DNA from 3 places in the Streptomyces sp. NPDC030799 genome. Region 3 is predicted to be linked to each of the others. Evidence: riboswitches for the same ligand, from Rfam matches in the RefSeq annotation. Region 3 holds a riboswitch; each other region holds the start of a gene.
The links. Region 3 has a riboswitch for ZMP and ZTP ahead of ACZ41I_RS15805 (hypothetical protein). Riboswitches for the same ligand answer to the same signal wherever they lie in the genome.

Region 1 (6,845 bases), on a different contig from region 3:
GGCGGCAGCAGGGTGACGTGCGTGGGGATGCCGTGAGCCGCGGCGTCGCCGAAGCCCGCGCGCCGCTCCTGGAGCAGGCTGCCGTAGGGCTCCGGGACCGCGATCGACACGCCGATCGTTACGGTCCCCACGTCGTCTCCTGTCGTCGTGCCCGTGTTCCTGTGTCTGTTTTCTGCTCAGCCGCCGGATTCCTCCGGCTGTTGGCTATCGACTGTACGGCCATGACTGTCCTGTGGGCAGGCGCAGCGGAAGTGATGTGCAGCGCTCTGCCCGGCCGGACGGGTGTGCGGTCGTACGCCTGGGTGCGCCCGGCGCTCGTCAGTGCTTCGCCGGCAGGAAACCCACCCGCTCGTAGGCCTGCGCGAGCGTCTCCGCGGCGACCGCGCGGGCCTTCTCCGCGCCCTTGGCCAGGATCGAGTCGAGGGTCTCGGAGTCGTCCAGGTACTGCTGGGTGCGCTCGCGGAACGGCGTGACGAACTCGACCATGATCTCGGCGAGGTCGGTCTTGAGAGCGCCGTACATCTTGCCCTCGTAGTCGCGCTCCAGCTCGGCGACGGACGTGCCGGTGAGGGTCGAGTAGATGGTGAGCAGGTTGCTGACGCCCGGCTTGTTCTCCGCGTCGTAGCGGATCACGGTGTCGGTGTCGGTGACGGCGCTCTTGACCTTCTTGGCCGTGGTCTTCGGCTCGTCGAGCAGGTTGATCAGGCCCTTCGGCGTGGACGCCGACTTGCTCATCTTGATCGACGGGTCCTGCAGGTCGTAGATCTTCGCCGTCTCCTTGAGGATGTACGGCGACGGGATCACGAAGGTCTCGCCGAAGCGGCCGTTGAAGCGCTCGGCCAGGTCACGGGTCAGCTCGATGTGCTGACGCTGGTCCTCACCGACCGGCACCTCGTTCGCCTGGTACAGCAGGATGTCGGCGACCTGCAGGACCGGGTACGTGAACAGGCCGACGGAGGCGCGGTCGGCGCCCTGCTTGGCGGACTTGTCCTTGAACTGGGTCATGCGGCTGGCCTCGCCGAAGCCGGTGAGGCAGTTCATGATCCAGGCGAGCTGGGCGTGCTCGGGGACGTGGCTCTGGACGAAGAGGGTGCAGCGGTCCGGGTCCAGACCGGCCGCGAGCAGCTGGGCGGCGGCCAGGCGGGTGTTGGCGCGCAGCTCCTTCGGGTCCTGCGGGACCGTGATCGCGTGCAGGTCGACGACCATGTAGAACGCGTCGTGGGACTCCTGCAGGGCCACCCACTGGCGGACGGCGCCGAGGTAGTTGCCGAGGTGGAACGAGCCGGCGGTGGGCTGGATGCCGGAGAGCACGCGGGGGCGATCAGCAGTGGCCATGTCGCCCATTCTCTCATCGGCTGGGGTGTCATCGGCCCGAGAGGTGGGGGTGGGCCGGTGCGTGGGGACCACGGACCGGTTGTGGCGGGTCGCGCCCCGCGGCGGAGCCGCATGGCGATGCGGCCCCGCGCCCCGTCGGGTTGGCTGCCCCTTGCGGAGTTGTCAGCCCAGGTCGACTTCCGGGTACAGGGGGAAGCCGGCCACCAGGTCCGTCGCCCTCTGGGCGATCTCCTGGGACACCTTCTCGTCCAGGACGTGGGCCGCCTTGGACGGGGCGCCCGACTTCGTGGTGCCCGGCTCGGTGGTGGTGAGGACGCGGTCGATGAGGCCGGCGACCTCGTCCATCTCGGCCGTGCCGAGGCCACGGGTGGTGAGCGCGGGGGTGCCGATGCGGATGCCGGAGGTGTACCAGGCGCCGTTGGGGTCGGCCGGGATGGCGTTGCGGTTGGTGACGATGCCCGAGTCGAGGAGGGCCGACTCCGCCTGGCGGCCGGTGAGGCCGTAGGAGGTGGCGACGTCGATCAGGTTGAGGTGGTTGTCCGTGCCGCCGGTCACCAGGGTGGCGCCCCGGCGCATCAGGCCCTCCGCCAGGGCGCGGGAGTTGTCGACGATGCGCTGGGCGTAGTCCTGGAACGCGGGCTGCCGGGCCTCGGCGAGGGCGACGGCCTTGGCGGCCATGACGTGCGGCAGCGGGCCGCCGAGGACCATCGGGCAGCCGCGGTCGACCTGGTCCTTGAGGGAGTCGTCGCACAGGACCATGCCGCCGCGCGGGCCGCGCAGCGACTTGTGGGTGGTGGTGGTGACGATCTGGGCGTGCGGGACCGGGTCGAAGTCGCCGGTGAGCACCTTGCCGGCGACGAGGCCCGCGAAGTGGGCCATGTCGACCATCAAGGTCGCGCCGACCTCGTCGGCGATCTCGCGCATGATCCGGAAGTTCACCAGGCGGGGGTACGCCGAGTAGCCGGCGACGATGATCAGCGGCTTGAACTCGCGGGCCTGGGTGCGCAGGGCCTCGTAGTCGATGAGGCCCGTCGCCGGGTCGGTGCCGTAGGACCGCTGGTCGAACATCTTGCCGGAGATGTTCGGGCGGAAGCCGTGGGTGAGGTGGCCGCCGGCGTCCAGGGACATGCCGAGCATGCGCTGGTTGCCGAAGGCCTGGCGCAGCTCGGCCCAGTCGGCCTCGGTGAGGTCGTTGACCTGGCGGGCGCCGGTCTTCTCCAGGAAGGGGGCCTCGACCCGGTCGGCGAGTACGGCCCAGAAGGCGACGAGGTTGGCGTCGATACCGGAGTGCGGCTGGACGTAGGCGTGGCGGGCGCCGAACAGTTCGCGGGCGTGCTCGGCGGCCAGGGCCTCGACGGTGTCGACGTTGCGGCAGCCGGCGTAGAAGCGGCGGCCGACGGTGCCCTCGGCGTACTTGTCGCTGAACCAGTTGCCCATCGCCAGCAGGGTGGCCGGGGAGGCGTAGTTCTCGGAGGCGATCAGCTTGAGCATCGCGCGCTGGTCGGTCACCTCCTGGCCGATGGCGTCGGCGACCCGGGGCTCGACGGCGCGGATGACGTCGAGGGCGGCACGGAAGGCGGTGGACTCGGTGGAGAGGGGCTGCTGCTCTGGCATGAGGACCTCCGGACGGTGTGCGTACAGCGTTCACGTTCGGCCCAGGCGCACGGCACTGTTTCCCGTCGGGCCGCTCCCCGATGGTCCGTCCCATCCCAGCGCGCCAGTCACGGCCCGCTGATCAGCCTACCGGGCGAGCCGGACGGCGCAGGTCCCGCGTCCACCATGCGAGCGACGGTAGGAAGGAGTTCACCGTCGTGTTCCCGAAGTGTTCTCGTCGGATCCGGGAGAGGCCATGACCGCTGCAGAAGACCTCATCAGCGCCGCCGAGGCGCACTGTGCGCCCACCTACCATCCGCTGCCGGTCGTCGTGGCCACGGCGGACGGCGCCTGGATGACGGATGTGGAGGGGCGGCGGTATCTCGATCTGCTGGCCGGTTACTCGGCGCTCAACTTCGGACACCGCAACCGGCGGCTGATCGAGGCGGCGAAGGCGCAGCTGGAGCGGGTGACGCTGACGTCCCGCGCCTTCCTGCACGACCGGTTCGCGGCGTTCTGCACGGAGCTGGCCGAGCTGTGCGGGATGGAGATGGTGCTGCCCGTGAACACCGGCGCGGAGGCGGTGGAGAGCGCGGTGAAGACGGCCCGGAAGTGGGGGTACCGGGTGAAGGGGGTGCCCGCGGAGATGGCGAAGATCGTGGTTGCGGGCGGCAACTTCCACGGGCGTACGACGACGATCATCAGCTTCTCCACCGACCCGGAGGCCCGGGCGGACTTCGGGCCGTACACGCCGGGGTTCGAGATCGTGCCGTACGGCGATCCGACGGCGATGCGGCAGGCACTGACGGAGAACACCGTGGCGGTGCTGCTGGAGCCGGTCCAGGGCGAGAACGGGGTGATCGTGCCGCCGGCCGGCTATCTGCCCGCGGTCCGGGAGCTGACCCGCGAACGGAACGTGCTCTTCGTCGCCGACGAGGTGCAGTCGGGTCTCGGCCGCACGGGGCGGACCTTCGCGTGCGAACACGAGGGGGTGGTCCCGGACATGTATGTGCTGGGCAAGGCGCTGGGCGGCGGGATCGTGCCGGTGTCGGCGGTGGTGTCGAGCGCGGAGGTGCTCGGGGTGTTCCGCCCGGGCGAGCACGGGTCGACGTTCGGGGGGAATCCGCTGGCCTGCGCGGTGGCGCTGGAGGTGATCGCGATGCTGCGCACGGGCGAGTTCCAGGCGCGGGCGGCCGAGCTGGGCGCGCGGCTGCACAGCGAGCTGGCGGGGCTGCTCGGCACGGGCGCGGTGACGGCGGTGCGGGGACGCGGACTGTGGGCGGGCCTGGACATCGCCCGGGCGGTCGGCACCGGGCGCGAGGTGTCGCAGCGGCTGATGGACCAGGGCGTGCTGGTGAAGGAGACCCACGGCGTCACCATCCGGATCGCGCCGCCGCTGGTCATCTCCGAGGAGGACCTGGACTGGGGTCTCGCCCAGCTGCGGGCGGTTCTGGGCTCTGGCGGATCACGTGCGGCAGGAAACGCGCGTACGCGTCGGTGATCAGCCCGGAGGACTCGCGGATGCCGAGACCGGCCGGCTCGTTCTGGACGACCCAGGCGCCGAGGACGACATGGTTGCCGTCGAAGGCGGGCAGCGGGGCGAGCTGCTGGTAGCAGGCGGGCTCGTCGCGCAGTACGGCCGGTGCGCCCGGCTGGTGCACGGTGACGCCCTCGCCCTCGCGGCCGAGGAGGGGCTTGGCGACATAGCCCTTCTCGACGGCCAGCTCGCGAGGGCCGTCGAGGTAGGCGGGGAGCAGGTTGGGGTGACCGGGGTACAGCTCCCAGAGGACGGCCAGCAGGGCCTTGTTGCTGAGCAGCATCTTCCAGGCGGGTTCGATCCACAGGGTGCTGCCGGTGCCGCCGCCGTTGTCGAGGGTGTCCAGGACGTGCCCGCCGAAGGCGTCGGTGGTCAGCCACTCCCAGGGGTAGAGCTTGAAGATGCTGCGGATGAACCGGAGCTGGTTGTCGACGAAACGGCCGGAGAGGGTGTCCCAGCCGATCTCCTCCATGGACAGCCAGTCGGTGTCGAGGCCGGCCTGTTCGGCGGTCTCCTTGAGGTAGGCGACCGTCATCAGGTCCTCGCCGAGTTCGTCGGCCGAGGAGTGCGCGAAGTGCAGGGGGCTGCCGGGAGGCAGCAGCGCGGCCTGGGTCCGCCAGGCCTCGACGAGGCGTTCGTGCAGGGAGTTCCACTGGTCGGCGCCGGGGAAGCGGTCCTCCATCCAGAACCACTGGGGTGAGGCGGCCTCCACCAGCGAGGTCGGGGTGTCGGCGTTGTACTCCAGCAGCTTGGCCGGGCCGGTGCCGTCGTAGCGGAGGTCGAACCGGCCGTAGACGGAGGGGAGTTCGGCGCGGCGCCGCCAGGCCTCGGTGACGGCGGCGGCCACGCGCGGATCGGTGATGCCGAGGTCGGCGAACCGGTCCCCCGCCACGATGTGCTCGGCGGCCGCCAGGCACATGCGGTGCAGTTCCTCGACGGTCTCCTCCAGCGCCTCGATCTCGTCCAGGGTGAAGACGTAGTAGGCGCTCTCGTCCCAGTAGGGGCGCAGGGACCCGTCGGGGTGGCGGGTGAGGGGGTAGACGAGCCCCTGTTCCTCGACGGTCTGCTGCCAGCCGGGGCGGGGGGTGGTGGTACGGCGTTCCATACGGCGGTCTCCGGTCCGTTGTCCGGATCAGCCGCCGGAGCCGTGGTAGCCGCCGCCGAAGCCGCCGCGGTGGACTCCGGTGCCGCCGCTGGAGGAGCCGGAGCCCTTGTGGGGCTTGGTGAAGGAGCCGCCGTCCACCCAGGAGCCCTTCTTCCGGCCGCCGTAGTACCAGGCGCCGTCCACGGACGCCTTGGTCGACGTGCAGTTCTTGTCGGAGACGACCTTGTACCCCTTGGCGAGGTTGTAGCTGTCGCGGTCGACGCAGCGCTTGTCCGGTTCGGACGAGCAGGCGGTCAGGGCGGCGGCCAGCAGACCCATTCCGCCGAGGACGACCGTGCCGGAGCGCAGCCGGCGGCGTGTGTTCTGCATCGTGGTGTCTCCCCCGTGTGCTCTTCGCGCTCTTCGGACGATCGGTTCAGACCGACGATCGGTTCAGACTAGAGAACGGTAAGAGCGCCGACCCGGGCGGGTGTCCGGATCGGCCCTCTCCTAGAGTCCCTTTGTGTTCTTTGGAATGGTGTGCGCCCTTGGCGCGGCGGTCTGCTTCGGCACCGCGACGGTGTTGCAGGCGGTGGCCACGCGCGAGGCCGGTACGGGCGGGGGCGGCGAGGCGGCCCTGCTGCTGCGGGCGCTGCGGCAGTGGCGGTACATCGCCGGACTGGCACTGGACGGGCTCGGCTTCCTGTTCCAGATCGCCGCGCTGCGGTCCCTTCCGATCTACGCGGTCGGCGCGGCCCTGGCGTCGAGTCTGGCGGTGACCGCGGTGGTGGCGGCGCGCCTGCTGCGGGTGCGGCTGAGCGGCACCGAGTGGACCGCGGTGGCCGTGGTGTGCGCCGGGCTCGCGATGCTGGGGCTGGCGTCCGGACCGGAGGGCAAGGAGGCCGGCTCGGACGTCTTGCGGTACGTGATGCTCGCCGTGGCGGTCGGGATGCTGCTGCTCTCGTTCACGGCCGGGCGGCTGTCCGGACCGGCGCGGGCGCTGGTGCTCGGGCTGGGGGCCGGTTTCGGCTTCGGGGTGGTGGAGGTGTCGGTCCGGCTGATCGACAGTCTGGCGCCGACGGATCTGCTGACCAACCCGGCGGCCTACGCACTGGTGATGGGGGGCGGCGCCGCGTTCATGTTGCTGACGTCGGCTCTTCAGCGGGGGTCCGTGACGACCGCCACCGCCGGCATAGTGATCGGCGAGACCATCGGTCCGGCGGCGGTCGGGGTGGTGTGGCTGGGGGACCGTACGCGGGAGGGGCTGGCCTGGCTGGCGGTGCTGGGGTTCTTGGT
Region 2 (6,845 bases), on a different contig from region 3:
GACGACGCGATGAGCATCACGGAAGAAGGGTGTGACGATCCGGGCGGTGCCGGACACGAACCGAACATGAGCAACGACGAGATCTTCGCCGCTGCCTATCGCGAGCACTACTGGGCGGTCAGCCGCTATGTCGCGCGGCGACTGCCCGGGCGGGCCGACGAGGTGGAGGAAGTGGTGGCGGAGGTGTTCACGGTCGCCTGGCGACGGCGGCGCGACCTCCCGGACGCGCCGCTGCCCTGGTTGTACGGGGTGGCCCGCAACTGCCTGGCGAACGCGATACGCGGCTACGGCCGCAGGCGACGGCTGCTGCACCGACTGGGCAACGACGAGGCCGCGCACGGCCGGCACGTCGTGGACAGCCCCGATGCGGAGGGCCCCGGCGCCTGGGTGCACGAGGCGCTGGCCCGGCTGTCCCCGGCGGACCAGGAGGTGCTGCGCCTCACGGCCTGGGAGGAACTCGGCACCGACGAGATCGCGGTCGTCCTGGGCTGCGGCACACGGGCGGCAGCCATGCGTCTGCACCGGGCCCGGAACCGCCTCCGTGTCCAGATCGATCGGATACGCCCCGCATCGGCGGCCGACCCGCCACCGGCCGCGACGCCGCTGCCGGCCGACGGACGACCCGACACCGTGCATGCTGTGACCACCGCCCGCGCGACGCCCGCGCAGGAGCACGGTCACGGCCCGCGCCCGCCACGCGCTGCGAGCGTCCACGGCGCGAACCTCAGCAAGGACCACCGACATGCCTGACGACCTCGAACTCCTGCGTCGCGCCAACCCGGTACGGGCCGACGGCCCCCACTTCGGCGACGGACCGCTCGACCACCGCGCCCAGCGGCATCTCGACCGGCTGCTGGGCGAGGAACGCCCATCGCGCCGCGCAAGGCTGCTTGCGCCGCTGCCCGGTCGTACCCCACGCGCCCGGCTGGCCTGGGGCCTCGCCGCCACCGCCGTCGTCCTCGTGACCGCCCTCACCGCTCTGCTCGGTGGGGCGAGCACTCCCGCGGCCGTCGCCGCGCCGCGCCCGCTGGCCGTCCAGGTCCACTCCACGCCCGTACCCCTGAAGGACATGACGGCGCTGGCCGACGCGGCCGCGGCGGACGGCTCGCCGAGCCTGCGCAAGGGGACGCATGTGCAGGTGTGGGCCCTCGGCATGAGCGACGACGAGCCGCCCGTCACCCTCCCCGAGGAACGTGTGGTGCGCTGGCGGGCGGACGCCAGTCACACCGAACTCGTCGTGGCGACCGACCCGCGCACACCCGGCCGCCCCGTCCTCACCGACGAGGGCGACGAGCCACGCCTCGTGACGGACGGTCATGTGCTGAGCCGGACCACCTACCCGCCGAGCTGGAGCGACGCCCCGCCCGAGGCGCCCCCGCCGCACACCGCGGCGGCCCTGCGCGCCTATCTCACCGAGATCGCCCGCCCCGGGATCAACCGCGGCACGGCCCCGCTGAGCACCGGCGAACTCTTCGACGCCGTCGGGGAACTGCTCGACAACTGGACCCTCGGTGCCCGCGAGTCGGCGGCTCTCGTCCGGGTGTTCGCGCAGGCCCACGGGCTGCGGCCGGCCGGGCAGGTGACCGACCGGCTCGGCCGCCCCGGCCAGGCCTATGTGTACGACGCCGGCACCGTCCGGCGCATGCTGATCCTGGAACCGCGCACCGGCGCTGTCCTCGGCATGGAGGCCACCTTCGTCAAGGACGACCCCGAGTACGGCGTGAAGGCCGGAGATGTCATGGGATACAGCGCCTGGATGCGCTGACCTCAGCGCTCACCTTCTGCGCCGACCTCATGCACCGAGCTGCCGGGCGGCGGCCTCGACGGTCTGCTCCAGCAGGGTGGCGATCGTCATGGGGCCGACACCGCCCGGCACCGGCGTGATCAGCGAGGCCCGCTCCACCGCGGAGTCGAAGTCGACGTCGCCGACGTTCCCCGGGTTGTAACCGGCGTCGATCACCACCGCGCCCGGCTTGATGTCCTGACCGCGGATCAGCCGCGGCCGGCCCACCGCGGCGACCACGATGTCCGCCTCCCGGACCGCCGCCGACAGGTCCGCCGTCCGCGAGTGGCAGTACGTCACGGTCGCGTCCCGGGCCAGGAGCAGCATGCCCACCGGCTTGCCGAGGATCGCGCTGCGGCCCACGACCACGGCCCGCTTCCCGGCGGGATCGACGCCGTACTCGTCCAGCAGCCGCAGGATGCCGCCGGGCGTGCAGGAGACGAAGCCCGGCAGGCCGAAGCTCATCGTGGCGAACGAGGCGAAGGTGACGCCGTCGACGTCCTTCTCCGGAGCGATCGCCTCGAACGCGGCCCGCTCGTCGATGTGCTTGCCGGCCGGGTGCTGGAGCAGGATGCCGTGCACGGTCGGGTCGGCCGACAACTCCCGCAGCGCGCCGACGAGTTCGCCGGTGGTCGTGGTGGCGGGCAGGGCCACGTGCCGGGACTCGATACCGGCCTTGCGGCAGCGGTTCTGCTTCATGCGGACGTAGGTCACGGACGCCGGGTCCTCGCCGACGAGCACGGTCGCGAGACAGGGCGCGGTGCCGGTCCGGGCGGTGAGGCCGGCGGCCTTCTTCGCGGTGTCCTCGACGATACGGCGGGCGAGGGCGGTGCCGTCCATGAGACGGGCCTGGGTCATGCTGCACACTCCTGAGCTGGATCGACTCTCTCGCCCAGGCGCGCGGCATCCACCACGGACCGCTCCCCGGTGGTACTCCACCTCAGCGCCAGTCACGGCCCGGGTACAGCGTAACCGAGCACCCGCATGCCCTTCGGCCCGCCCGGAAGCCGGCAGCTTTCGCGGATGCGCCCCGGGCATCCGCCCGAGGGCCGTGCGGGCAGAGAAGGTCCAGGTCAGCCCGGAGGTGACCTGGACCGTGGAGAATCTCCTTCCGGCGTCTGTCATGCCGGTGTGCGCGGCTACTCGTCCCAGGCCTACTCGTCCCAGGCCTGGATGAGCAACTGACTGGCTATCTTGCCGTCACGCAAGGTGACCATCGACTCGGCGAGGACCCGGGTGCCGTCCCCGTACTGGCAGGACTCGGTGAAGGCGGCGTGGTCGCCCTGCACCACGCACTGGTCCAGCTTGTGTGTCATGTCGCGGCTGTAGATGTCGTCCAGCAACTCGGCGATCTGACCCCGGCCGCGCAGCACGGTGGGGTGGCTGGGCTGGTGGTTGTGGTCGACGATGCGGATCTCCGCGTCGTCGGCGTAGAGCGACAGAAGGGTGTTCCCGGTGTTCCCTTCTATGCCCCGGCGCAGTGCCTCGGTGTCGAAGGCGGAACCTGTCGCGGTGCCCATGGTGACCTCCTTCGGGCGCCCGCGGCCCGGCGGGGCGCGGACCACGCGGACCCCCACCCTTCGAGGTTCCTCCGGCCCGGCGGCCACGGCAAGCGCAGCCGTACGCCTTCGCCTGGCAACGGCCCTTGCGGGCCCGTACGCTCGGCCCCGCCCCCGTCACGGCTCTTGCGGGCCGGTGCTCGGCCCCGACCGCAGCAGTGCCCAGTCCCGGGACAGCGCGAAGGCCGCGGTCGTGCCGCCCGGGAGACAGCCCGTGAGGCAGTCCGGGAGCAGGCGGGTGAGCTGGTCCGCGGGGCCCAGTTCCCACCAGGTGCGGACCCCGCCGCGGTGCAGCAGGCCGACGGCCTCCGCGAAACGCAGCGGAGCGCGCCGCACCCAGAACTCCGGATCGGCGGTCTCGACACCCACCGGCCGGGCCGTGACGTCGCAGACCAGGGGGAGACGCGGCGCCCGCGGGTGGAGCGTGGCGAGGGTACGGCCGTACGCGGCGAGGATGCCGTCCGGCCCGGCGGAGCGCGGCCCCCGCGCCGGCGGGCCGCCCAGCAGGCGGGCCAGGGTACCGACCGCGTGACAGGCCTCCGCCAGGGAGAACACACCCGCGGCGTACGCGGCGGCCATCCGCCCGGACGCGTGCCCGAACACCACGTCAGGACGGACGCCCCAACTGCGCAGCAGCCGGTACTGCGCCGCCTGGAGTGCGAAGAGGGCCGGCCCGGCGAACGACTCCCGGTCCAGCAGTGCGGCCGTGCGCGTACCGTCGGCCGCGCACATCACGCAGTGCAGCGGGAGTTCGAGATACGGATCGAGGCGGGCGCAGATCTCGTCGAGCGCGTCGGCGAACACCGGGAAGGCGTCCCGGAGTTCACACGCCGTACCGGGCCGCGGTGCGGCGCCGGCCGAGAACAGGAATGCGGTACGTCCGGTGCGGCCGTCGACAGGCATGCCCCCATTGAGGCACGGCCGGGTCGGGTGCACACACCAGGCAAACTCCCGCAGCCTGCAAAAAGATTGCCATCATAGAATGACGTTATTCGGTCAAATTCTTACTGAATTTGAACCCTTCCCGCAGGGTGAGGGCCCGCCGCTTCGCCCGGCCGCTTCGCCCGGCGGCCGGAAAGATCCACGGTCATCGCCGTGGAACGTCCCGCCGTCGATCCCTCGCGCGTAGGGTCGGCAGGGAAGGCAACCGAGGAAAGGGCCAGAGAATGGCGCAGGAAGTACGCGGCGTGATCGCACCGGGCAAGGACGAGCCCGTACGGGTCGAGACGATCGTGGTGCCGGATCCGGGACCCGGCGAGGCCGTGGTGCGCGTGCAGGCCTGCGGAGTCTGTCATACCGACCTGCACTACAAGCAGGGCGGCATCTCGGACGACTTCCCCTTCCTGCTCGGCCACGAGGCCGCCGGTGTCGTGGAGGCGGTCGGCGACGGCGTGGCCGATGTGGCACCCGGTGACTTCGTCATCCTCAACTGGCGTGCCGTGTGCGGGAATTGCCGGGCGTGTCTGCGCGGCCGGCCCTGGTACTGCTTCAACACCCACAACGCCCGGCAGAGGATGACCCTCGCGGCCACCGGGCAGGAGCTCTCCCCGGCCCTCGGTATCGGCGCGTTCGCCGAGAAGACCCTCGTCGCCGCCGGCCAGTGCACCAAGGTCGACCCGGCCGTCTCCCCGGCGGTCGCCGGCCTGCTGGGCTGCGGCGTCATGGCCGGGATCGGTGCCGCGATCAACACCGGCGGCGTCGGCCGCGGCGACAGTGTCGCGGTCATCGGGTGCGGCGGGGTCGGCGACGCGGCCATCGCCGGGTCGAACCTCGCCGGCGCGGCGAAGATCATCGCCGTCGACATCGACGACCGCAAGCTGGAAAAGGCCCGCACCCTGGGCGCCACGCACACCGTCAACTCCAAGGAGACCGACCCGGTCGCGGCGATCCGCGAGCTGACCGGCGGCTTCGGCGCCGACGTCGTCATCGAGGCCGTCGGCCGCCCGGAGACATACCAGCAGGCCTTCTACGCCCGCGACCTCGCCGGCACGGTCGTCCTCGTCGGCGTCCCCACGCCCGAGATGAAGCTCGAACTTCCCCTGCTGGACGTGTTCGGACGCGGCGGCGCCCTGAAGTCCAGCTGGTACGGCGACTGCCTGCCCTCCCGGGACTTCCCCATGCTGATCGACCTGCACCTGCAGGGCCGGCTGCCGCTCGACGCGTTCGTCACCGAGACCATCGAACTGGACGAGGTGGAGAAGGCGTTCGAGCGGATGCACCACGGTGATGTGCTGCGTTCGGTGGTGGTGCTCTGATGACCGTGCGCATCGAACGCCTCGTCACCTCCGGGCAGTTCACCCTCGACGGCGGCACCTGGGACGTCGAGAACAACGTGTGGATCGTCGGCGACGAACGGGAGGTGATCGTCATCGACGCCGCCCATGACGCCGAGGCCATCGCCCGCGCCGTCGACGACCGGCGCCTGATCGCCATCGTGTGCACGCACGCCCACAACGACCACGTCAACGCCGCACCGGCACTCGCCGACCTCACCGGCGCCACCATCTGGCTGCACCCCGACGACCTGCCGCTGTGGAAGCAGACCCACCCCGACCGCGACCCCGACCGGCATCTCCTGGACGGCCAGGTCATCGAGGCGGCCGGCGCCGACCTGACCGTGCTGCACACCCCCGGCCACGCCCCCGGCGCGGTCTGCCTGTACGACCCCGGGCTCGGCACCGTCTTCACCGGTGACACCCTCTTCCAGGGCGGCCCGGGCGCCACCGGACGCTCCTACTCCCACTTCCCGACGATCATCGACTCGATCCGCGACCGGCTCCTCACCCTCCCCCCGGAGACCAAGGTCCTGACCGGCCACGGCGACGCCACCACCATCGGCGCCGAGGCACCCCACCTGGAGGAATGGATCCGGCGCGGACACTGAGAACCCGCCGGCAACCCCGACAGAGGATGTCCGGCTCTCCCGCGCCGGCGAACGGCGACAGCAGCCGAAGCACACGGGAGGCCGGACACGCCAGGACCGCTCAAGACCAAGGTGGCGCCGGGCTCGGGAGCGCCCCGGTGGACCGCACCGACCGCGAACAAGGGGCCGCCTGGACGTCTTCGTCAGGAAACTGCGCGCGCAAGCACGACGCACCCGCACCCCGCAACGGTCAGGGACACGGCGCTCATCCACCCCCACCCATTCCCTTCCGCAGCCGCCCCAGCAGCTCTCGCGCCGCCGGCAGCATGGGGCCCTCCGAGCGCCACGCCAGGGCCACCCGACCGCGGGCGCGGGGGTCGGCCAAGGGCAGGGTGATGAGGCCCGGCCGGGGGTCGAGACCCGGCAGGACGGCGACCCCGAGGCCGCGAGCCGCCAGCCGGCGCAGCGCGTCCGGGGTCGCCGCCTCCACCGCGATCTGCGGCTGGAAGCCCGCCTCGGCGCACAGCCGCTCCAGTACCCCGCGCATCCCCGTTCCGCGCGGCAGACTGATCAGCCGGTGCCCGCGCAGAGCCGCCGGCGGAACGGCATCGGCGCCGTCGTACTCGACGAACAGGGGGTG
Region 3 (6,845 bases):
CTGCTGCCAGTCCGGGAATGAACCCGATCTTTGGTGTCCGAGCTGGTCAGCGAAGCGGTGCGGTATGGCGGTGGCGTGACGGGTTTCGGGATGTGGGCCGGAGCGGGCACGGGGACCGTCACGGTGGAGGATGAGAACGACCGGGACTACGGCATCTGCCGCTCCCGGTGCTGGCGGGAGTGAGCGGCCCGCCCGTCGCCTCGGACGGGCCCCCGAAACCGGGTGGTGGAGTCGGGGGTCGTCAGACACAAGTGCCGCGGGGGACGTGCGCATGCCCCCCGGTACAACGCGCCCGCCGTCGCGGGGTCACGCAGCTGCGCCCACCGGCAACCGCCGGGCCTGGAAGTATGCGACGGGCGTTGCCGGATAGGCTCGACGGCAACTCTTTGAGGTCCCCGGGCGAAACAGTTGGGCGGGCGCTGTGGAAGATCTTCCCTCGGTCGAGACGGCCGTCTCGGTCCACTGCCTGGTGGCGAAGGTGCGCGGGGTCATGGACCACGTCTCGCAGCTTGAACTGCGCGGGCAGCTGACGCAGGTTATAGATCGTGCGGAACGGGCCGTCGTGCTGGACCTGTCGGATGTGTCGTTCTGCGACTCGGCGGGGCTGAACGTGCTGCTGGGAGCTCGTCGTGAGGCGGAGAGAGCTGCGGTGATGCTGGTTCTGGCCTGCGTGCCGATCAAGCTGCGCCGGGTCCTGGAAATGACCGGAGCCGATCAGGTCCTACGGGTCTTTGCCACCATCGATGACGCTGAGGCCGCCCTGAGCAGCTAATGGCTCCGTCGCTCTGGCAGCGCATGATGCCGTCCTGGCTGCCCCACGCGCTCCCGACCGGCGCGCGTCAGTGCGTGATCATCGCCCTGTTCACCCCGGCGGTCCTGATCACACTCACCGCGGCGGTGCCGGCGCTGCTGGTCCTGCCGTTCCTGCCGGACGGGACAGGCCGCACCGTACAACTCCTCACGGCGCACTCGGCAGCGTGCCGCATACGACGTTGTCCAGCAGAGCGGTGGACAACGCCACCTCGTCGCGCCGCTGGGACAGCCGCAAGCCGAACACCTCCCGTGTCTCGCACTGTGGGGGTGTGAACGCCTGGTCCGCTTCCATGACCAGGAAGCGGCCGTTCTTCTTCTTGCTGAGCGTCGCAACGGTGCCGGGAGCGTAACCGGGGGCGATGACGCCGTCGCAGACCACGCGGGACAACAGCTCGGCGAGTTCGGTGTCGACCGGGTGCGACACGGCGGCGAAGTCGCCGTAGGAGGAATTCGGATCGGCGTCGCGGGCACGCAGGTATGCGCTGGTGAGCGCACCGACACTGTCGCGGTCGATGCCGTAGAGCTCGGCGGTGACGTCATCGACGGGGCCGGCCACGGCCGCTCCGGCGGGCGAGACGTGTTTGAAGGAGACAGCGGCCGGCCGGTTCAGGACCCTGCTTGCCTCCAGCACCAGCTGCCAACTGTTGAGTGCGTCCAGCATGTTGATGTAGGACGGGTTGCCCTGCAACAGCCGGACCGGCCATCGGCCGAGCTGCACCGGCGCGGTAGTCGCCGCCGCCTGCTGCGGGTTGATCCCATAGCGCAGATCCACGTCATAGCCTCCTGTGTCAGCGGGACATCACTGACGCAGGCGCCCAGGCGGTCGACGCTCACGCGGGAAAACGGCCGCTCCCCGGTGGTTCTCCACCTTCGCCAGTCGCGACCGGACACGATGCTATCTGCACGAGCGAGTACATAGTTTCGCCGGTCATGCCGTCAGTGCCAGCGGACGCCCGCCCCACCAGATGCCCTTCTCGCTACGGATGCGGACGCGCTCCTTACGTTGGGCGGCAAGGACGTCGGGATGGTGGGCGTTGGCGTTGCGCCAGCGCAGGTATCGGTGCAGTTCACGGGTCTGGACGGTGTGGTTGGGATGGTTCGAGTTGGCCAGGATGCGTTGGTCGGGGTGAAGCACAGCTCCACCTTGTTCTTCCGGGCCCCACTGGCGGATCTTGGCGCCCTTGTGGACACGCGGTCAAGGAAGCGGTCCAGGACGCGCTCGATCCGGTCCAGCTTGGCGTCGCGGTCGGGGTCAGTGGACTCCTTCCAGGTCTTGGTCCGCTGGAAGGTGACGCCGCATCGGGCGAGCAGGCAGCGCAGGGCCTCGCGACCGATGCGGATCACCCGACAGGAGATGCAGCTTCCCGATCACAAAGAAGTCGCCGTCGTCCAGCTCCAGGACGTCCGGGCAGTTGTTCGCTTCGACGGACCCGCGCTCGGCGGGCGTCGATCCGATGCGGCGCATGAGGCTCTTTACGGTGACACAATCGGTGTTATGAACACCAATACGGACTGGGCCTACCGGGTGTTCGAGCCGCACGGGTCCGAGGGCTGGCGCCCCTACGGCAGCGACCCCGAACAGTGGCACGGCGTGATCACCGCCGCCGACACGGACGAGGGCGCCAAGCACGCCATCGGCCGCATCATCGCCGACCTCATGACCGAGTGGGAGAGGACCGGTCTCCACCACGCGATGCACGTGCGCGTCTTCCTCTGGCACGACGAGGCGAGCGAGATGGAGGATGCGGACTTCGTCGTGGAGGTCCGGCCCCGGTCGGACTTCGGCACAGCGTGACGGATCAGGACGCTCGGCGACCGAAATCCGCGTCGGCGGCAACCCGCCCATGGGCACCGAGACCCTGGATCAAGGGAACCGCAGATACGACCTCTCTGTAACGGAGGTCAGGCGCGCAGTCTTCCGGCAGGGGCACCGGGCATGTCCCGCCGTACTGGCCGGCCCAGGCCCGGAACTTGCCGCGGGCCACTTCTTCGCCTCTCCACCAGCCGTGCTGCACCGGCCGCTCGGAGGTAGTGAGCAGCAGGTGGTAGCGGCCCGGGCTGGTCATGCGAGCCGGATCGCTCTCGCCAGGCCCGGCGGTCGGCGGACGTCGGGGCGGTGGCCGCTACGCCGTGGTATGGCGGCGCCTGCGGACGACGTACACACCGAGCGCGGTGAGGATCAGCAGGCCACCGGACGCGCCGAGCCAGCCGGTGCCGGGGCCCGCGATGACGCTGCGCTTGGCGACCGGACGGCCAGTGACGATCAGCTGGCCGGTCCTCTTCACCCGGCCGTGGTGCGCGACCACGGTGACCGGGCACGTGCCGGGCGTGAGACCGGTGCGAACGGTGACCATGGCGTAGTAGCGCGGGTCGTCGCCGTCCGGGGGCTTGGCGTCACGCCGGGTCCGGGTACGTGTCCTTCCACAGCACGCAGACCCTTCCTCCGGCGCGGATCCGGTAGCCGTGCTCGCGGGCGGTGTCGAGGTCGAACGGCGGGGAGAAGACCGGACCGCGGGCCTTGCCCAGGTAGTCACTGTCACCCGGCCGTGCCGCCCGTACCGTGAGGGATTTCTCGGCGACCCGGCGGCCATCCGGTCCGTACAGGTCGAAGGCGTACATACCGTCCTTCACGTCCGGGCGGAGGCAACCGGGTTGACCGCGCGAGCCGAGGTGGCGCCGATCTCCTCGGCGATCTCCGCCAGCACCGGCTGTGGAATGGAGTCGTCCACGGTCAGTGCGACCAGTGCGTCGCCGCCCTCGGTGATACGGGCCACCTGCATGCCGACGATGTTGATCCCCGCGTCACCAAAAATCCGGCCGATGATGCCCACGATGCCGGGGCCTGATCCCGCCCCGCACATCACTCACACCGGGAACAGCGGAGCGGGGCTTCGGCCACCCGCTGGCGCTGCAGAAGGGTGGTCGCGACGCCGTCGCCACCCGCGCGGACGGGTTCGCCTGCGAGCGGGTTGAGGAGCAGGCGTCGCTACGGGCCACTGACGGCGCCAGATCCCGGGCTGAGTGCGGGGGTGGTGCCGTCCCGTCCAAACGGTGCCCTGTCGGCTGGCATGTTCACCGCTGTGCGGGCTCTTGGTCCCGGGCGGCGGAGCGGGCAGGGAGGGTGTCGGAGACGTCCGGCCTGTTCGCGGCCACTCATGGACGGCGACGACATCGGACGATGGCTCCCGCAGCAGAAACAGCCGGCCATCTGGCCGCGGCTCCTTCCGAGCAGCAGGAGCGACTGTCCACGCTGGGCGTCAAGCCGCTGGAGGAACCGTCTCCCGCGGCGGGGACGGGCGCCGCATCGCCCGGTCCGACCGCGTCCCCCGAGCAGCCTTGTGCTGATGCTGCCGATGGCGGTGCGCAGTTCGCCGAAGCGGGCGGGCCGGGTGGCCAGGGTGTGGAGGATGAGGCCGTTCCACCTCTGGCCGAGGATGTCGAACGCGGCGGCGAGCCCCGCGTTCGCCGCGAGCGGTGCGGGTGTGGTGCTGCTGGCGAGTCCCTTCGCGTCCGCCCTTCGCGTCGTACCGGTTGAGCCTGTTGGGGTTTCGGCGTGGGGCCGCAGCCGGCTGAGGTGCGGCGCCGGCTGCGGCCCCGGGAGCCGCCTCACCCGTTCCGGCGACACGAGGCGGCGCTAGTGGGTCAGGGCAGCAGGACGGCCTTGCCCTGGTTGCGGTGGGCTTCCAGGTCGGCGTGGGCCTGAGCGGCCTGCGCGAGGGGGTAGGTGCGCCAGACCGGCACGGTGAGCTTGCCGGCGGCGGCAAGCTGCACCAGCTCCGGCAGCACCTGGCCGCTCTGGTCGGCGCTGCCCGCGCTGAAGCGCACGCCGTGCTGCTGGGCGGACATGTCGGCGATAGTGATCACCTTGCCCGCATCCCCGGTCAGGGCGACGGAGTCGGCGAGGACGCCGGCGCCGGAGGCATCGAAGACGAAGTCCACCCCGCCCGGAGCGGCGGCCTTCACCCGCTCCGCCCAGCCGTCGCCGTAGCGGACCCCGGTGGCGCCGAGCGGGGTGACACGCTCGATGTCCTTCTCGCCGACCGTGCCGATGACGGTGATGCCGCGGGCGACGGCCAGCTGCACCGCGAGGAAGCCCACGCTGCCGGCCGCGCCGTGGACGAGCAGGGTCTGGCCCGCCTCGACCCCCAGCTGGCCGAGGACCCGGTGCGCGGTCAGGCCGACCGTGACCAGCGAGGCGGCGACCTCCCACGACAACCCTTCGGGCTTGGCCACCGGCCGCTCCAGCAGGGCGTACTCGGCGTAGCTGCCGCCGACGGTGGCGCCGAGGACCTCATCGCCCACGGCCGCATCGGCTCCCTCGCCGACGGCGTCGACGACACCGGCCGCGTCCAGGCCCGGGGTCACCGGGAAGCGCACGGGGACGGCCTTGGCCATCAGGCCCGAGCGGATCTTCATATCGAGCGGGTTCACTGAGGCGGCCCGCACCTTGATCCGGACCTGGCCCGGGCCCGGCTCTGGCGGGGCGACCTCGGTCGGTCGCAGCACCTCGGGCGCGCCGTACTCGGAGAAGGTGATCGCAATGGACATCGGGAACTCCCAGGTGGATACGGGTGCGGAAGATATATCGGACGGGCTGACTCTGAACTCACTGTGCGGTCACGGCAGCGGTCACACCGGTGACCACGCCGGTCAGGCGTCGAGAGTGGGGTAGTCGGTGTAGCCGCGGTGGTCGCCGCCGTAGAAGGTGGCCGGATCCGGGGTGTTGAACGGACCGCCGGCGGCCAGGCGGGCCGGCAGGTCGGGGTTGGCCAGGAACAGCGCCCCGTAGGCGACCATGTCCGCAGCTCCGTCCTCGACCAGGGCCAGTGCCTCGGGCCCGGTGACCTCCGGGTAGGTGAACGGGTTGAGGACGAACGTGCCCGGCCAGGCCTTGCGCAGCCGGGCGGTCAGGTCGCGGTCCGGGCCCTCCATCAGGTGCAGGTAGGCCAGGTCCAGGCCGGTGAGCCGCTGCAGCAGCGCCTCGTACGTCTCGTACGTCGTGGCCGGATCGGTCTCGGCGATGTCGCTGTACCGGTTGCCGGGCGAGATCCGCAGCCCCGTCCGGTGACCGCCGATCGCCTCGGCCACCGCGGTGACCACCTCGACGGCGAAGCGGATCCGGCCCTCGACATCGCCGCCCCAGGCGTCGGTGCGCAGGTTGGTGTTCGGCGCGAGGAACTGATGGACCAGGTAGCCGTTGGCGCCGTGGATCTCCACGCCGTCGAACCCGGCCTCGATCGCGTGATGGGCCGCGTTGACGAAGTCCGCGATGGTCTGGCGGATCTCCGCCTCGCTCAGCTCCTTCGGCGTCACGTAGTCCTTCGGCCCGTCGTGGGTGAAGACCTGGCCCTGGGCGGCCACCGCCGACGGCGCCACGGGCACCAGCCCGTCGGGCAGCAGGCTGGGGTGGCCGATGCGGCCGGTGTGCATCAGCTGCGCGAAGATCACGCCGCCCTCCCGGTGTACGGCGTCGGTCACGTTCCGCCAGGCCGCGACCTGCCCGGGCGTGTGCAGGCCCGGGGTGTCCGGGTAGCCCTGGCCGACCGGCGAGGGCTGGATGCCCTCGGTGACGATCAGCCCGGCGCCGGCGCGCTGCGCGTAGTAGGTCGCCATCAGCTCGGTCGGCTCCGCGCCGGGCCCGTAGGCGCGGCTGCGGGTCATCGGCGCCATGGCGATGCGGTTGGCCAAGCGCTTGCCGCCCAGGTTGATCGGATCGAACGCAGTGGTCATGTGCTCAAGCCCTTCGAACGGTGGGTTGAGGCGCGAAGGTGCCCCTGGTCGGGCGGGATCCGCCGGAACCTCAACCGAATTACCTGTTCGAACAGTAAGTGGGGGGTGAGTATTTCAGCAAACAGCCGTGACGCCCGCCACATACCCCGCTGAGACGGCCTCTACGGCCTGGAAGTCACTCGCTCAGGAGCGGTCAAGGGAGCGCGGATCGCGCAGGGCAAGGAGAGGTATCCTGTTCGAGCAACATTCGCGGAGGGCAGGGAGAGTCAAACCATGGCGGAGTCCGCAGCCAGCGCCGAAGG

Region 1: another riboswitch for ZMP and ZTP. It lies ahead of ACZ41I_RS18925 (glycine hydroxymethyltransferase); the one in region 3 lies ahead of ACZ41I_RS15805 (hypothetical protein).
Region 2: another riboswitch for ZMP and ZTP. It lies ahead of ACZ41I_RS10930 (bifunctional 5,10-methylenetetrahydrofolate dehydrogenase/5,10-methenyltetrahydrofolate cyclohydrolase); the one in region 3 lies ahead of ACZ41I_RS15805 (hypothetical protein).

The regions. Positions count from the first base shown of each region.
Region 1 is NZ_JBVIDS010000007.1:78,871-85,715, forward strand. It holds gene ACZ41I_RS18915 (2'-5' RNA ligase family protein) at 1-131, opposite strand, end outside; gene trpS (tryptophan--tRNA ligase) at 319-1,335, opposite strand; gene ACZ41I_RS18925 (glycine hydroxymethyltransferase) at 1,498-2,949, opposite strand; ZMP/ZTP riboswitch at 2,982-3,070, opposite strand; gene rocD (ornithine--oxo-acid transaminase) at 3,185-4,429, shown strand; partial or broken gene ACZ41I_RS18935 (glutathionylspermidine synthase family protein) at 4,392-5,570, opposite strand; gene ACZ41I_RS18940 (hypothetical protein) at 5,598-5,939, opposite strand; gene ACZ41I_RS18945 (DMT family transporter) at 6,085-6,845, shown strand, end outside.
Region 2 is NZ_JBVIDS010000003.1:762,339-769,183, reverse strand. It holds partial or broken gene ACZ41I_RS10945 (cbb3-type cytochrome c oxidase subunit I) at 1-68, opposite strand, end outside; gene ACZ41I_RS10940 (RNA polymerase sigma factor) at 67-750, shown strand; gene ACZ41I_RS10935 (CU044_5270 family protein) at 743-1,765, shown strand; gene ACZ41I_RS10930 (bifunctional 5,10-methylenetetrahydrofolate dehydrogenase/5,10-methenyltetrahydrofolate cyclohydrolase) at 1,793-2,641, opposite strand; ZMP/ZTP riboswitch at 2,667-2,747, opposite strand; gene ACZ41I_RS10925 (nuclear transport factor 2 family protein) at 2,938-3,303, opposite strand; gene ACZ41I_RS10920 (acyltransferase domain-containing protein) at 3,460-4,245, opposite strand; gene ACZ41I_RS10915 (S-(hydroxymethyl)mycothiol dehydrogenase) at 4,509-5,597, shown strand; gene ACZ41I_RS10910 (MBL fold metallo-hydrolase) at 5,597-6,226, shown strand; gene ACZ41I_RS10905 (LysR family transcriptional regulator) at 6,471-6,845, opposite strand, start outside.
Region 3 is NZ_JBVIDS010000005.1:465,575-472,419, reverse strand. It holds gene ACZ41I_RS15815 (hypothetical protein) at 34-183, shown strand; gene ACZ41I_RS15810 (STAS domain-containing protein) at 422-772, shown strand; gene ACZ41I_RS15805 (hypothetical protein) at 959-1,585, opposite strand; ZMP/ZTP riboswitch at 1,620-1,704, opposite strand; partial or broken gene ACZ41I_RS15800 (IS630 family transposase) at 1,742-2,160, opposite strand; gene ACZ41I_RS15795 (hypothetical protein) at 2,309-2,608, shown strand; gene ACZ41I_RS15790 (LPXTG cell wall anchor domain-containing protein) at 2,937-3,167, opposite strand; gene ACZ41I_RS15785 (hypothetical protein) at 3,208-3,444, opposite strand; partial or broken gene ACZ41I_RS15780 (ACT domain-containing protein) at 3,441-3,653, opposite strand; gene ACZ41I_RS15775 (winged helix-turn-helix transcriptional regulator) at 3,800-4,423, opposite strand; gene ACZ41I_RS15770 (NADP-dependent oxidoreductase) at 4,456-5,361, opposite strand; gene ACZ41I_RS15765 (alkene reductase) at 5,464-6,543, opposite strand; gene ACZ41I_RS15760 (MarR family winged helix-turn-helix transcriptional regulator) at 6,817-6,845, shown strand, end outside.